Regions from separate parts of the Chryseobacterium sp. UF-290 genome, predicted to be linked through region 3. Evidence: riboswitches for the same ligand, from Rfam matches in the RefSeq annotation. Region 3 holds a riboswitch; each other region holds the start of a gene.

What was found. A riboswitch is a leader RNA that binds a small molecule or an ion and turns the genes downstream of it on or off. The one in region 3 is predicted to bind S-adenosylmethionine.
Region 1: another riboswitch for S-adenosylmethionine. It lies ahead of AC4IF5_RS07080 (alpha/beta fold hydrolase); the one in region 3 lies ahead of AC4IF5_RS13990 (TonB-dependent receptor plug domain-containing protein).
Region 2: another riboswitch for S-adenosylmethionine. It lies ahead of AC4IF5_RS06335 (SusC/RagA family TonB-linked outer membrane protein); the one in region 3 lies ahead of AC4IF5_RS13990 (TonB-dependent receptor plug domain-containing protein).

Annotation. Positions count from the first base shown of each region.
Region 1 covers NZ_JBSICB010000004.1:328,633-334,473, reverse strand. The annotation lists gene AC4IF5_RS07090 (O-succinylhomoserine sulfhydrylase) at 1-1,144, opposite strand, end outside; gene AC4IF5_RS07085 (ACT domain-containing protein) at 1,271-2,809, opposite strand; gene AC4IF5_RS07080 (alpha/beta fold hydrolase) at 2,814-3,752, opposite strand; SAM riboswitch class I at 3,811-3,918, opposite strand; gene AC4IF5_RS07075 (MGH1-like glycoside hydrolase domain-containing protein) at 4,107-5,841, shown strand, end outside.
Region 2 covers NZ_JBSICB010000004.1:183,100-188,940, forward strand. The annotation lists gene pckA (phosphoenolpyruvate carboxykinase (ATP)) at 1-1,545, shown strand, start outside; gene AC4IF5_RS06330 (type II 3-dehydroquinate dehydratase) at 1,736-2,143, opposite strand; SAM riboswitch class I at 2,391-2,487, shown strand; gene AC4IF5_RS06335 (SusC/RagA family TonB-linked outer membrane protein) at 2,571-5,504, shown strand; gene AC4IF5_RS06340 (RagB/SusD family nutrient uptake outer membrane protein) at 5,523-5,841, shown strand, end outside.
Region 3 covers NZ_JBSICB010000011.1:92,599-98,439, forward strand. The annotation lists gene AC4IF5_RS13985 (outer membrane beta-barrel protein) at 1-1,676, opposite strand, end outside; SAM-I-IV-variant riboswitch at 1,796-1,891, shown strand; gene AC4IF5_RS13990 (TonB-dependent receptor plug domain-containing protein) at 2,177-4,921, shown strand; gene AC4IF5_RS13995 (DUF5694 domain-containing protein) at 5,016-5,841, opposite strand, start outside.

The DNA of each region.
Region 1 (5,841 bases), on a different contig from region 3:
TTAAGTCATTGATAATATCATCCACATTTTCCAATCCTACGGAACAACGAACCAATCCTGCGGTAATTCCCACTTCATTTCTTTCTTCATCTGAAAGTTTAGAATGGGTTGTAGATGCCGGATGCGTTACGATCGTTCTTGTATCACCCAGGTTGGCAGAAAGCGAACACATTTGTATCTTATCCAGGAAGTTTCTTCCACCTTCTATTCCGCCTTTGATTTCAAAAGCAACGATATTTCCCCCAAGCTTCATTTGCTTTTTGGCTACTTCATAACTTGGATGGGATTTCAGGAATGGATATTTTACCAATTCCACATTCGGATGGCTTTCCAGAAACTCAGCAACTTTCAATGCATTTTCACAGTGCTTTTCTACACGGATTGCCAATGTTTCCAGACTTTTTGATAATACCCAGGCATTAAAAGGGGATAATGCAGGTCCTGTATTTCTTGCGAAAAGATAGATCTCTCTGATCAGGTCTTCTTTTCCTACTGCTATTCCTCCTAATACTCTTCCCTGGCCGTCAATCAGTTTCGTTGCTGAATGTACAACAATATCTGCACCATATTTAATGGGCTGCTGAAGGTAAGGTGTTGCAAAACAGTTATCTACAATAAAAATAAGATTGTATTTTTTCGCAATCTGTCCAAAGAACTCCAGGTCCAGGATTTCAATAGCCGGATTGGTAGGCGTTTCAAGATATAAGATCTTTGTATTAGGCTTGATATACTGTTCAACATTCTCTGCTTCTTCAGCTTTGAAGTAAGTGGTTTCAATATTCCATTTCGGGAAATACTTGGTAAACAAGGTATGAGTGGATCCAAAAACGGACTGACAGCTTACGATATGATCTCCAGCGTCCAATAATGCGGCAAAAGTAGAATAGATCGCCGCCATTCCCGTTGCAAACGCATATCCTGCTTCCGCCCCTTCCATTTTTGCGATTTTCTCTGTGAATTCAGTTACATTAGGATTGGAGAAACGGCTGTATAGATTTTTAGGTTTTTCTTCTGCAAAGCTCGCTCTCATATCTTCCGCATCCTGAAAAATAAAGCTGGACGTAAGATACAATGGAGTGGAGTGCTCATCAAACTGGGTTCTTTCAGTCTGGGTTCTTATTGCTGATGTTTCAAAATTTTCCATATAGTTTTAATTTGTCAATTTACCCATGTACTTATCTAACAGTATAACAGTCAGATTCTTCGCTTTGATCTGAATTACAATAATAATTATTGGCAAACTGTTACATTGTTAGATTGTTACATTAATTTATTTTGTTTCACTTACTCTTAAAATATCTCCGAAAACACCTCTTGCCGTTACCTGTGCTCCGGCTCCGGCTCCCATAATAACAATTGGGTTTTCACCATAGCTTTCTGTATAGATCTCGAAAATCGAATCTGAGCCTTTTAGCTGCCCCAGGGCTGAAGTTGCAGGAACAGAAATCAGTTTTACATCCAGTTCCCCTTTGTCTTTCTGCAAATCACCATGTAAATCACCGACATATCTCAACACATGACCAGGTTCCTGATTTTCTTTTATTTTCTGGTATTCTTCATCCAGCTCTCCAAGTCTCGAAAGGAACTCTGCTTTTGAAACTGAAAGTAAATCTTTCGGAACGAGATTTTGAATATTGATATCTTCAAATTCATTGATTAAATCCAGTTCTCTTGCCAAGATCAATAATTTTCTTGCCACATCATTTCCGGATAAATCTTCTCTCGGATCCGGTTCTGTGTAACCTTTTTCCAACGCTTCGTTGATGATGGTGGAAAATTTATCATCTCTCAAAGAAAAATTGTTGAAAACATAGCTCAATGTTCCCGAGAACACTCCTTTTATTCTTGTGATATTCTCTCCCGAAAGGTGTAAGAGTTTGATCGTATCAATTAACGGAAGGCCCGCTCCTACATTGGTTTCATACAGATAACGTCTGTTATTTTTGTTCAAAGTATATCTTAGCTTACGGTATTCTTCGATAGGAAGCGTATTAAAAATCTTATTGGAAGAAACCAGGTCAAAGCCATTTTCTGCCAGGGTATGATAGTTTTTAACAAAATCTGTACTGGCTGTGTTATCCACAACAATCAGGTTCTCCAGCTGATTTTCGTTGGAAAAGCTGATCAGCTCTTCAACATTTGACGGACGTTCAGCTATCAACACCTCATCATTCCAATTAGACTCAAATCCCTTTTTATTGAATGCGATCTTTTTGGAATTGGCCACAGCCACTACTTTAAGATCTATATTTTTACGTCTCCTGATCTCTTCTGAAGATTCCAAAACCTGGTCAATCAAAGTTTTCCCTACATTTCCGTGTCCGATGATGGCCAGATGAACCGTTTTAGGCTTTTTGAAAATTTCGGATTCTATAATGTTTTTGGTTTTTTCATCCTGTGAGGAAGTGACTACAATATTGACTCTGTTTTCTCCTGCCACCTGATTCAAAAGCAATGGAAAAACGTTATTTCTGGCCAGCTCAGCAAAGACCTTATTGAAATCTTCTGCTACAAAACCAATGACAGAAACATTATTGATACTATAGATCTGTGATACTTTTCCTGATTTTCTTTCTGCTTCAAATTCATTAATAAGACAAGCCACCGCTTTTTCCGCATCATTTTCGTGAACCAATATGGAGATTCCATTTTCTATGGCTTGCTGGGAGATCACCCCAACGCTGATTCTGGCTAAAGTCAGCGCTTTAAAAATTCGTCCGTCAATCCCGATTTCTCCTAAGAAATCTTCTCCTTCAAACTTAATGATTGATCTGTTCTTTAAAAATTTTATTTCATTAGCCTTTTTCATTACTTTATAAAATGTTTTTTATGATATTATTTAATTGTTGATATTCCATTAGGAAGGCATCGTGCCCATGTATTGACTGGATCTCGTGATAAGAAGCATTCACCTTTTTCTCTTTTAAGCTTTCAAAACACATTCGAATTTCAGAAGCCGGGAAGAATAAGTCTGTATCTACGGAGATCATGTGCATTCGTGCTTTTATCTTCTCCAGGGCAGCTTCGTCAGCATTGATATTCATCAGCAGATGGTTCATCAGCCTGTATGCTTTTAAACTAAATCTCTCGTTTAATGCATTACCATGATATACTAACCAATCTTCTGATTCCAACCGCTGTTTATCGTGATTGTATGTATTTTGAAATCTGTCATTAAGCGATTGTGGAGTCCTGTAACATAGCATGGCATGAATTCTTGCTTTTTGTAAAGGTTCATTCTGAGCATTCAATAAGAATTTCTGAACCAGACATTGTGCATGAAGCCAGTCATGAGTCCTGTAATCACAGGCTATGGGGATAAAAATTTCTGCAAGCTTAGGTTGCTTTATCAGCATTTCCCAGGCAATTCCTCCTCCCAGTGAACCTCCAATAACAGCATATAGGTTCTGGATATGTAAAGCTTCCAATCCTTTCAGAAATATATTGGCAATATCTGAAGGAGTGAAATCCTCATAGTCTTCAATTAAAAAATTATCGTAACCGTTTCCGGGGATATTGAAGCACAGAACTGTGTACTTATTGGTATCAACGATCTGATTTTCTCCTACCAATTGTTTCCACCAGCCTTTTTCCCCGGATACTTTTGAATTTCCGGTCAGGGCATGGTTGATCAAAATGACGGGAGCTGTAAACAGGTCTTTCCCGAAAAGCTCATAGCTCAACGGGATATGGTATTCCTTTTGGGAATAGGTCTGATACGAAAGATTAATATAGTTTAGTTCTGTTTTCAATTCTATTATTTTAATACAATTGAAAATGCCACAGGAAATGGCTGAAAAGAACTTCAGTAAGTTATCTGTCCAAAATCATTTTGGTAGAACGTAGCACCTTCTTTGCTTGCACAAAGGGTTGCTAAGGTTTCATAGGGTCTAATCCCTCAACCTTTCTTGATAACATTTTCAATATTTGAATGAACGAATGGTGCAAAGGTAGTTCTTTTCTTTTAATTTCAAAAAAAAATTATTTTAATATTTCAAAAAGCCTTTAAACACAAGTATTTCAGGGCTATATTAATAATTATTCAGATGAAAAAAATTGGAATTACTTTCCAAAAAAACTAACTTCGTGTGGAAAAATGATGAGATATGACTGCCGAAAAAGAAAGATTACAAGATACCAAATGGAAAAACTGGGGACCTTATGTAAGCAACCGGCAATGGGGTAATGTACGGGAAGACTACAGTACGAACGGAAATGCATGGAACTACACCAATCACAATAATGCTGAGAGCTATGCCTATCGCTGGGGGGAAGAAGGCATTGCAGGGATCTCTGATGTAAAACAGCTTTTCTGTTTTGCTTTTTCATTCTGGAATAAGAGGGATAAAATGGTAAAGGAGCGTTTTTTCGGTCTGAGCAATCCACAGGGAAATCACGGTGAAGACATTAAAGAGATCTTCTACTATCTGGATAATACTCCTACTCATAGCTATATGAAGATGGTATATAAATATCCGATCAATGAGTTTCCTTATGATGAGATTGTTTCTGAGAACGGAAGACGCAGCAAAAAGGATCCTGAGTATGAAGTTTTTGATACCGGAATTTTTGACAATGATGAATATTTTGATATTTTCATCGAATACTGCAAGGCTGATCACAATGATATCCTGGCCAGGGTCACCATCTGCAACCGAAGCCGGAATGATGCTCCTATTGTCGTAATGCCAACCGCCTGGTTCAGAAATAACTGGAAATGGGGCTATAATACTTATAAAGGGGAAATGAATGCTTCCTCTCATGACGGAAGTATCAATATTGGTCACGATAGTATTTCAATCAAAAAGCTCTATTCCAGAAATGTAAATGCACAAAGTGCATTTTGTGATAATGAAACGAATACTTCAAAATTATATGGAGCTCCTTTAACTGAAAATATTTATTTCAAGGATGGGATCAATGATTTTATCATCCATGGAACAGATACGGTTAATCCTGAAAAAAGAGGGACTAAGGCATCTTTCCTGATCGATGAAATGATACAGGCAGGACAGTCTCAGGTTTTTGAGTTCAGATTATGTCCGGACGAAACAGATGAGCCTTTTGCAGGATTTGATGAGATCTTCCAAACCAGACAGGCGGAAGCGGAAGAATTTTACAGCGAAGTCCAATACGATACCGTGAATGAAGATGAAAAAAATGTTCAGAGGCAGGCTTTTGCCGGACTGCTTTGGAACAAACAGTTCTATCATTACAATGTTGGAAAGTGGCTGAAAGGGGACCCGAATCATGAAGCACCGAGAAATTTTAATGAGTATGTAAGAAATACGGAATGGAACCATCTTCACAATAAAGATATCATTTCCATGCCTGATAAATGGGAATATCCATGGTATGCCACCTGGGACCTGGCATTTCACTGTGTCCCTTTTTCCATCATTGACGCTGAGTTTGCCAAAGGACAGCTTTTGCTGCTGACCAAGGAATGGTATATGCACCCCAACGGGCAGATGCCTGCCTATGAATGGAATATGAGTGACGTGAATCCTCCTGTACATGCATGGTCCTGCTTCCGTGTTTTTAAAATTGATGAAAAAAATAACGGGAAGCCTGACTTATTATTCCTTGAGAAAGTTTTCCAGAAGCTTCTTCTCAATTTTACCTGGTGGGTAAACCGGAAGGATAAAAATGGTAAGAATATTTTCGGAGGCGGTTTCCTTGGGCTTGATAATATCGGAGCCTTTGACCGGAATATGGTTTTAAAGGATGGTCAGCATCTTGAGCAGGCTGACGGCACAAGCTGGATGGCGATGTATGCATTGAACATGATGCGGATTGCCATGGAACTTGCCCAGTATTATCAGGTATATGAAGATATGG
Region 2 (5,841 bases), on a different contig from region 3:
CCTTCGTACGAAGAATTATATCAGGCAGAGGTTTCTCCTGAAAATCAAGGGTTTGAGAAAGCTGAGCTTACGGAATCTGGCGCAGTATCAGTAAAAACAGGAATTTTCACAGGTCGTTCACCTAAAGACAGATATATTGTTCAGGATGATGTTACAAGAGATACAATTTTTTGGGATGGTAAGGTAAACCTGCCAACTACACCGGAAATTTTCGGGTCTTGTAAAAAACTAGTGATGAACCAGCTCTCAGAAGCTAAGAAAATTTATGTAGTAGATGCTTTCTGTGGTACGAATGCAGATACAAGACTTAAAGTAAGATTTATCATGGAAGTAGCATGGCAGGCGCATTTTGTTACGAACATGTTTATCCGTCCTTCTCATTATGAGCTTGAAAACTTTGGAGAACCTGATTTCACAGTAATCAACGGTTCTAAAACAACTAACCCGAACTGGGAAGCTCAGGGGCTGAACTCTGAGAACTTTATCATGTTCAACCTTACTGAAAAATTACAGATCATTGGTGGTACCTGGTACGGTGGTGAAATGAAGAAAGGAATGTTCGCTATGATGAACTATTACCTTCCATTAAAAGGAATGGCTTCAATGCACTGTTCTGCTAACGTAGGAGAAAAAGGAGATGTAGCGCTATTCTTTGGTCTTTCGGGAACAGGAAAAACGACCTTGTCTGCAGATCCGAAAAGATACCTTATCGGTGATGATGAACACGGTTGGGATAACAACGGAGTATTCAACTATGAAGGAGGATGCTACGCTAAAGTAATTGACTTATCAGAAGAAAAAGAACCGGATATTTTCAGAGCGATCAAGAGAGATGCGCTTCTTGAAAACGTTGTTATTAACAATGGAGTCGCAGATTATACAGACGGATCTATTACAGAAAATACAAGAGTTTCTTATCCAATCTATCATATCAACAAAATTGTATTACCTTCTAAAGCAGGACATGCTAAAAAGATAGTTTATCTTTCAGCAGATGCATTCGGGGTACTTCCTCCGGTTTCGATCCTGAATGAAGATCAGGCTCAATACCACTTCCTTTGCGGATATACTTCCAAACTGGCTGGTACTGAAAGAGGAATTACAGAGCCGCAACCATCTTTCTCTCCTGCATTCGGTGAAGCATTCCTTACATTGCACCCAACAATGTATTCTAAAACATTGATCGGTAAAATGAAAGAGCACGGCGCTAAGGCTTATTTGGTAAACACAGGATGGAATGGTACAGGTAAGAGAATCTCTCTGAAAGATACAAGAGCGATCATCGATGCAATTATTGACGGTTCTATCGATAATGCTCCTAAAACTCAGGTTCCGATCATGAATCTTGAAATCCCGACTGAGCTTCCAAATGTTTCTGCCGGTATTCTGGATCCTAGAGATACCTATGCTAATGCTTCTGAATGGGAAGAAAAAGCAAAAGATCTGGCTTCAAGATACATCAAGAATTTTGAGCAGTATTGTGATACTGAAGAAGGAAAAAAATTGGTCGCTTCAGGTCCTCAATTGCAGCAGCAAACAATCTAATAAGATTACTTATAAATATTCAAATGCCTCATCCATGATGAGGCATTTTGTTTTTTATTTCCCACTGATAGCACAACTTTCGCAGGTGCTTGAGCATAAAAACGGAAACTTGATCTTAAAGAATAAAATCTGCATAATCTGTTAAATCTGCGAGCGAATATTATAACAAATCTGTGGAAGATGTGAGGTCTTATTGTAAGCTTAATAAAGCCAATCTGTATCCAGCCATTCCAAATCCGGACAGAACCGCATCGGTGTTAGCTGCTGTTACAGATTTCTGTCTGAATTCTTCTCTCTTGTAAATATTACTGATGTGAACCTCAATTTTGGGTTTCTGTATGTTCTTTAAGCAGTCAGCTATAGCATAAGAATAATGAGTGAAAGCTCCCGGATTGATGATTATCGCATCAAAATCATCTTCCTGAAGTCTGTTGATAAGTTCCCCTTCAATATTAGACTGATAATATTTTAATTCATGAGCATGGAACTCAGATCTTAGAACTTCCAGATAGCTCTCCATGGAAATGCTCCCATAGATCTCCGGTTCTCTTGTGCCTAAAAGATTCAGGTTAGGCCCGTTTATAATCAAAACTTTCATTTTATAAAATTAAAAAGTTTTTTCAATTAAAAATTAAAAATTTAGGTAAGGTTTCTCATTTTTTGACAATTGAATTATTTTTAATGATATTTATCATGTTTGAAAAAGTGATAATTCTTTAAGTGCTTTGTTTCAATGGCTTTTGATAAAATATTATGTTAATTTTTGAAAAATTATCATGAAAAATAAATAAGTCTACTTGTTTTGTAGACTAAAAGTTTATAGCTTTGCAACCATAATTTCGATCGGCTTATAAAGAAAGATGGAGGGAACTGACCCTGTGAAGTCTTAACAACCTGCTATATGTAAGGTGTTACATTCAGCCTGAAAAGGAAAAATAAGCATTTGGTTTATCGTATTTATCGATGCCCTTTGCTGATTTTTCTGCAAAGGGCAAAATTTTAATATTTGATATATAAAATTGATTATGATTAGCAAAAATTTATTTAATTCTAAAGTTTGGATCCCACCAGTTGCTGTATTTTTCTTAGGTATTGCAGGAGTAAACGGGCAGATATCCAAACCGAAAAAAGATACACTCCGTGAAAAGGAGATCGATGAAGTTGTGGTTGTAGCCTATGGAAAGGCAAAAAGAAACAGCTATACCGGTTCTGTAGCAACTATTTCCAGCGATAAGATCAATAACAGACCTGTGACCAATATTACCAAAGCTCTGGAAGGGCAGGTACCAGGGATCCAGACCACCAGTGCTTCAGGGCAGCCTGGTGCCGTTTCCACGATCAGGATCAGAGGTATTGGTTCAGTAAGCGCCTCCAGTGATCCGTTATATGTGGTAGATGGAATTCCTTTTGACGGAAACCTGAACGCAATAAGTCCAAATGATATTGAATCGATCAGTGTTTTAAAAGATGCTACGGCAAGTGCTTTATATGGTTCAAGAGGAGCAAACGGGATCATCATCATTACTACAAAATCAGGAAAGAAAGGAGAAGCGAGAGTGAACCTTAATGTCAGCCAGGGATTCTCCGGCAGAGCAGTAAAAGATTATGAGCAGGTAAGCACAGATCAATATTTCCAATTATACTGGGAAGCTTTAAGAAACGGATATCAGTCCAGTCAGATATCCTCTCAGCAGGCTGCGCAGATGGCATCGGATAATCTTGTTTCAGCATTGGGGGTCAATCCTTATGGCCCCGGATATTCTAATCCGGTAGGAACAGATGGAAAGCTGTTACCAGGAGCAACGCCTCTATGGAATGATGACTGGAGAGATATTTTACAGAGAGTGGCTTCGAGAAATCAGGTGGATCTTGATATCAGCGGAGGAAGCGAAAAAAGCAATTATTTCTTTTCCCTGGGCTATCTTGATGATAAAGGGATGGCTATTGAATCAGGATTTAAAAGATACAATACCAGATTAAAGATCAATTCAGAAGTGAAACAGTGGTTAAATGTTGGCGTTAATTTAAGCTATACGAATAGTATCCAACAGGCCCCTACCTCTTCAGATTCCAAGGCAAGTAATATTATCCAGGCGGCAAGAGTCGTTCCTTCGTTCTATCCTTACTATGAAAGAAACCCGGATGGATCTTTTGTGCTCGATGCTGCCGGAAACAGGATTTACGATTTCGGAAAATACAGACCTACCAGTGCTCTTCAGAATCAGAACCTGGCGGCAACCTTACCGCTGGACAAAAATGAAAATAAAGAAGATAACTTCTCAGGAAAAGGATTTATGGAATTTACTTTCTTGCCGGAGCTGAAGTTCAAAACAAGTTTTTCACTTGACCTGGTTAATTATAACGGACATTATTATTCCAATCCGCTTTTAGGACAGGGAGCTGAAATTGGTGGTTCTGTGACAAGATCCAATACCAGAACACTTTCTTATACCACGAGTAATATCCTTACCTATGATAAGAAGTTTGGAAAGCACCATGTAAATGTTTTAGCAGGACATGAATTTTACAAGTACGATTATCAGACAATCTCCGGATCAAGAAGCAGTTTTTCCCTTCCTTACTACTATGAGCCGGATGCAGCTTCCTTATTGGTAAACTTTGGAGGAAATAGTGATAAACTGAGCTTACTGAGTTTCCTTGGAAAAGTTGAATATGATTTTAATAATACCTATTTCCTTTCGGTGTCAGGGAGAGCGGACGGTTCTTCAAGGTTCTCACCGGATAACAGATGGGGAAGATTCTGGTCTGTAGGAGGTTCCTGGAAAATTTCAAATGAAGACTTCATTAAAAACCTTAATATTTTCAATCAACTGACTTTACGTGCCAGCTATGGAGGGCAGGGGAATGATAAACTACTGCGTCCAAACGGACAGCCTCTTTATTATGCTTATCAGGAATTGTACAGGATTTCTACGCTTGGCGGGGAAGCAGGAACAACACTGGAAAAAGCAGGAACAAATAATGTTAAATGGGAAACCAACCTTAATATGAATATAGGCTTGGAATTTGCCATCCTGAATAACAGAATTAAAGGTAATATCGAATATTTTAAAAGAAAAAGCCAGGATCTTCTGTTCAATGTACCGGTTGCACCATCCTTGGGAATCAGTGATTATCCGGCGAATGTGGGAACAATACAGAATACAGGCTTCGAATTTTCACTCTTCACAACTCCGGTTAATAACGAAGATTTCCAGTGGAATGTGGATGTTAATCTGAGTACTTTAAATAACAAGGTGACTAAATTGCCTGAAGGGTCTCTTGTCGTGGGAAGTAAACTATTGAGAGAAGGAGGTTCTGTATATGACTTCTTTATTCAGGAATGGGTAGGAGTGGACCCCAGCAACGGAAAGCCGTTGTGGAAAACTATTTCTAAAGATGCGAACGGAAATGAGGTGGAAGGAACAACCTCAGAATATGCAAAAGCAACAAAAATATTGCAGGGATCCGCATTGCCTAAGCTGACCGGAGCGGTCAGTACAAGTATTAATTATAAAAACTTTGATCTTTCAGGATTACTGACCTTTAAGATTGGGGGAAAGATTCTTGATACGGACTACACTTCGCTGCTGCATAACGGAAGTGCCGGAGGACGTGCATGGGGAGTGGAAATGCTGAACAGATGGACTCCGGAAAATCCCAATACAGATGTTCCGGGATTAAGCACTACAACAAACAACTGGACTTCAACGTCTTCAAGATTCCTGTATTCAGGAACCTATGCAAGACTTAAGAATGTAAGTTTAGGATATACGCTTCCTTCTGATTATTTTGAAAAAATAGGACTTAAAAAATTCAGAATTTATATCCAGGCGGAAAACCTTCTTACCTTCTACAAACACAAAGGAATGGATCCTGAACAAGCGTTGGATGGTACAACTTATTACAGATATCCTGCAATGAGAACAATCACTTTTGGTCTTCAGGCAACTCTTTAATCTTTTAAAATTGAAACAATGAAAAATTTAAAATATTTATCTTTTGCTCTCATCGGATTGTGGTCCCTGACAAGCTGTGAAAGTGATCTGACTACAGCGCCGACTGATCAGGCTAACAGCCTGGAAGTTTTCAAAACAGCAGAAAGTGCTGAAACCGTGATCAACGGAACCTGGGCGAAATTCAATAATGACGGGACAACGTATGCTAATATCGGGTACTCAACGGTCCTGAGAGCGAGCGATGCTATGGGAAGTGATGTGGCGGTGCTTAGAAATAAATACGGATTTGCATCTACCTATGACTTTACGGAAATGGTCAACAATACGGCGGGCAGGC
Region 3 (5,841 bases):
AAGTTATGAATCCTCATATTGGAGATATTCATTTGCTGGTTGTAAAGATTTTTGCCATCTTTTCTTACAATTTGTGCTACCTGATCTGTTGCTTCACTTAAACTATATCCTATAAATGCATAATCAAAAGCAGAGACTTTCAATTCATAATTATTGAAAATGGTAGGCTGAAGATTGGCGTTACCGGTTATCTGAGTATTGGGACCTCCAAATGTAGTGTTATTCGGGTTTAAGGCAGAAATACTTGGTAAGCTGATCTTTTTGTTATAATTGGCCGCTACATATACCTGATTCATCATATTGTACTGTACGCTGGCATTAGGAAATAATTTAAATCTGTCAAAAGGGGTCAGATTATCCTGAACAAGTTTTCCTTCCTTATAAGACCTGGTGATTCCGGAAATATCATAGTTTTCAGCTCTTGCTCCTAAAGTAAAATCAAATTTCTTCAGTTTGGCCTGGAACTCCAAATAGGTGGATGCAGTTTGTCTTTGATAATCCAAATTGGTAATTCCAAAGCTGTCCGTATCATAATCCTGTCTTTCATATAATCCTCCTGCACTTACTTTTCCGCCATCAAGAAGCTTGACCGGCTGTGAATAATCGATCTTGAAATTAGCAATTCTCATGTCAGAATTATTGCTCAGTATATTTCCGAGAGCAGCTGTTGGCAGGGATTCCTCAGGATTCTGGAAGGTCTTGTTAAAAAAGACATTATCCTGCCCGAACTTGGTGTAAGCCTTTGTATAGCCAAACTGAAAATCAAGTTTCTGGGCCTTATCCGTAAAACGTTTCTGATACGTTACCACAGCTTCCTGTCTTATCGAATGGGTATGGGCAATATCTGAGGAGCTGAAAATATAATCTCTGATGTAAAAACCTTTTGGGTCGTTTGGGTCCGCTGTTCTGTCTCCCAGTCCGCTACTTAAGGTATAATTATCATTGTTGTTATGATAAATATCGTAGTTCAGTAATAACCTGTCCTGCCCAAGATCGAAAGTTACTCCTGCCTTAGCGAAATAGGTGCGGGCAAACCGGTCTGTATTGCTGTCCAGAAGATCATCCTGCTGTGTGTTCAGCATACTTTCACGATAGTTTTGTCCTACGTTGAGCTGCCATCCGAAAAGCTTGTTTCTGGCATTTAAATTAATAGAATTTGTCGTTCTGCTTCTGTATTTATCGTAATTGGAGAATGAATAATTTCCGGAATAGGTAGCTGTTAAATATTTATTGGCATTTTTATTCGTAATGATATTCATGATCGCTCCTCCGGAAGTCGCCGGAAACTCAGCACCTGGCTGGGTGATCACTTCTATTCTTTCTACAGAGTTGGCGGGCATTCCTTCCAGGAAAGAATTCAGTTCGTTGGAGGTAATGTTTAAAGGTCTTCCGTTGAGGTAAACATCCAGCATCTTTCCCTGGTACATCATTCCGGCAATATCTGTGGCCACAAGCCCGGGAAGCTTTTTGATTCCTTCTAGAACATTCCCGTTGTTAAGCTGGGGTTGTTCGGAAAAATCAAAAATAGTACGGTCAGCTTTCTGCTCAACGGCTTTTTTAGTCTTGGTGATGACTACACCTTCAATTTGTTTCTCTTTTGAAGAGGTATTGTCTTTTTCCTGTGAAAAAACAAGCACAGAACTTAAGAGTGACAAAGCGAATATCGTTTTTTTCATAATGTTTTTACTACTATCCGGTTAGACGCAGGAAAAGAAATTTTGTTACAGTAAAATATTGAAAATCGAATTTTTAGGGTAAATATTTTTTTATTTCTGAAATAATTATATCTTTGCCAAATAATTATCAAGAATCCTATGATGGGATAGCAACCTGCAAAAACAAGCAAGGTGCTGAATAGATAAGCCGGATCTCCGGAAAAAATGTTTATCATCTATCTTACTCCCATCTTGAATTTTTGTTTTAAAATGAAATCAATGTTTAAAGACAAGGGAAATCACATTACACATGTAAACTTTTACTTCTCAGATCATGACGCTCGTCTTCATTATTCTGATATATTCTCATGCCATTTCCATATGTGCATGTGCTGTTGTTTCTAGTCTTCTTTATTCTTAAAAAATAATACAATTCTTACGCTTTTTATGGTAACCCTGCAACCGGGGTTACAGGGTTCGTATTGCTTTCAAATAATTTTTAACAACAAAATAAAAAACACATGCATCATTTCAATAAAGGACTTCTTATCACCTCGGCTACGCTTATTTCTTCATTTTACTATGCACAGTCGGATTCCGTACAATCTAAAAAAATAGACGATGTTGTCATTCTCGGCTCCAGAGGGGCTGGAAGATCATTAACTGATACGCCGGTTCCGGTGGATATTATTAATATTTCAAAAATTCTAAAACAAAGTCCTGTTAATACTATCAGTCAGGCCTTAAATTATATTGTTCCCTCATTTTCATCCACTTCACACACTGTAAATGACGGGACAGATTTTGTAGATCCTGCCCTTTTGAGAGGATTGGGCCCGGATCAGGTTTTGGTACTGTTAAACGGGAAAAGAAGATATCAATCTTCCCTGATTAATGTAACCCTTACTCCGGGAAGAGGAGCTGTAGGAACAGATCTTAATGCTATTCCTGCTTTTGCCCTGGATAAAATAGAAGTTCTGAGAGACGGAGCTTCTGCACAATATGGTTCTGATGCAATAGCAGGCGTTGTAAATCTTGGATTGAAAAGAAGGCTGGGACTATCCGGACAAGTATTTCTGGGAGGATATGCCTCGCCTGTGGCCAATAATTTTTCAGGAGGAGTTGATGGGCAGACTATTTCTGTAGACCTTAATTATGGAGCAAAAATCGGGAAAACAGGTTTTTTTAATATTACAGCTTCCGCACAGTACCGTGATCCGTACTCGAGGGCAGGAGTAAGAGAAGGAGATATTTTCAATGCTTACAATGCTATTCATTACAGAGCATTACAGGATGGGATCAATATTGATGGACTGTATAAGAATATCGGAAACACTTCCAATACCCAACAGATCATCAGCACAATTAAGCAATATGCAGGAAAAGTAGATTATTTCTCTTCCGCTTTTCAGTCTCAGATTTCAAATGCAAACAGTATTTCTGATCTGCAGGGATTATTAGGGAGTGATTTTACTACTCAGGAGCTTGCTTACAGAGGATTGGAAAGAAAAGACTTCAGCCTCAGAGCAGGACAGTCCAAATTACAGTCGGGACAGCTTTTTTTCAATTCCGAGATACCGCTTAATGATGACTGGAAAGTTTATTCTTTCGGCGGCTACAGCTATCGTTTGGGAAATGCCGGAGGCTTTTACCGGCTTCCTAATAACGAAAGAAATATCAATGCCGTCACTCCGAACGGATATCTTCCTCAGATCGAAGCTACAGTGAATGACTATTCTCTTGCGGCAGGGGTAAAAGGGAAATGGAATGGCTGGAACGTGGATCTCAGCAATACCTTCGGAAAGAATACCTTTAATTTTGGTGTTGTAAATACATTTAATGCTACGCTGACAGATAGCTCTCCCAGAAATTTTGATGCAGGAGGAACGGAGTTTTCACAGAATACCCTAAATCTTGATTTCTCAAAAAAATACGATGTATTGCATGGCCTGAATCTGGCATTTGGCGGAGAATATCGGTATGAAAATTATAAAGTAGGCGCAGGAAAGGGAAACTCGTACGCTTCTTATGATATTTTTGGGCGTGTGGTTACAGCAAATACTCCCGACAATGAAAAGGTTACAGATTTTTTTGGGAATATAAGGCCTGCAGGAGCTCAGGTTTTCCCTGGTTTCAGCCCTGATAATGCTGTTTCAGGAAGCAGAAACAGCGTAGCAGTGTATGCCGATGCTGAACTTGAGGTGACAGACAGGTGGCTGCTGGAAGGAGCATTGCGATATGAAAACTATTCAGACTTTGGATCTACTTTTAATTATAAAGTGGCTACCAATGTGAAGCTGGCTGACAATTTCAATTGGAGAGGTGCCGTTTCCACAGGATTCAGGGCTCCGTCTTTAGCCCAGATTTATTATAGCTCTACGTCTACGCTGATCCAGCAGGGGAAAACAACTCAGGTAGGGACTTTCAGAAATAATTCTGAAGCGGCACAGGCTCTCGGAATTCCCAAACTGAAGCAGGAAACGTCGCAGTCCTACAGTACGGGAATCACCTGGAGAATTCCAACATTGAGCCTGGTATTTACAGCTGATGCCTATTACATAAAAATTAAAGACAGAGTAGTACTTACGGACCTGTTTTTTCGTCCTGAGGGTAGTTTTAGCCAGGGATCTGATCAGGCAGTACTGCAGGATGCTTTTGACCTGGCAAGAGCCAGTGCGGCGAATTTCTTTGCCAATGCAGTCGATTCTCAGACCAAAGGACTGGATATTACTATTTCTCAAACCTCAAAAATTGCTTCCGGAGTTTCTCTGGAAAATAATTTTGGACTTAATCTTAACCAGACCAGGCGAATTGGCGATATTCATGCGTCACCTAAGCTCATAAGCCAGATTGATAACTATTTTTCTGAGCCTAACCGGGTTTATTTTGAAGAGGCAGTACCACGCATAAAGGCAACGCTTTCTAATACGGTAAGATTGTCGGACTTTACTATTCTGCTTCGTAACTCTTTCTTCGGTAAAGTAACCGATGCGGATGTTGTGGATGCCAATTTCGACGGAGTAACAAGAAGCGGAGAGCATTTTATATTAAACAGCCGTTTTGTAACAGATCTTTCTGTTGGGTATGATTTTAATAAAAATATTTCGGCTACAGTAGGAAGTAATAATATCTTTAATATATTACCTTCCAGAAGTCCGGATATAAGCTCTTTGACAGCAGACAGCCAGTTTGTGTATTCCAGACAGGTTTCACAATATGGTATTGGAGGAAGATTTGTATTTGCAAGAGTAGAATTTAAATTCTGACAGGATAAGCAGCAGACATCAGGTTAATTTCACCTAAAAAACAGAGATTGACGCTCTGTTTTTTAGGTATACTATTTATTTGACAGTAAACTTCTTATTGCTTGGTCTCCTGTAATGAAGAAAACTCTACAAAATCAAATTCCGCAGAAAAAGTTAGAAGCTGTCTTAGTACGGCTGCGTGCCCATTGCCGATAATAACAAGGATTTTGTCTTCATTGTTGTGAGGAATCCGTTGGATGTTGCGGAATATCCTGAGGTTTCTGTCATACCAGTTCATGGCGAGGATATCAGCACCGTCATATTCCCTCAGTTTAAAATCACCGCTGAGGTAAGCTCCATACGCATAGAGATGAGACTCCTTACTGTTCAGGTAGTGAAAAGTGTCCAGAAGTGATTTAAAATGCCGGGGCTCTGAACTTTTATAGAAATCTGTATAGAGCTTGGATACAGGATCATCACTTTTATAATCGTACCCTTCAGTAAGCTTTTGAAAATAAGCAGAATCAGTTTTGCCAAACTGCTTTCCCAGGTCGTTCAGGATAGATGAAGCATCAATGCTGAAAAGCTCATTGATGTTCAGTTCATTGGCGATCCGCATGGCTAGCTGATAGCGTTCATCTCTTTTATTCCTGTGTTTTCCTTCCTTATATTCCTTCATTTTCTGATTGGCATTCCAGTTGGGCCACGCTTCGATAGCGATTTTTGTCGGCTTAAATGTTTTGATATATTCTACAAGCTCAGTAACTTCTTTGGCTGTTTTGGGAGACAGTACATCGATCTGGTCTTCTTTCTTCGTTTTATGGGCATCCAGATTGGGATAGTCAAAATGGAATGAGCCCACTACCAATACTTTTGTTTTTGGGTTTTTGAAATAATCCGATGGCTTTTTTTGGGCCGGAATAGCTATGGACAGACATAAT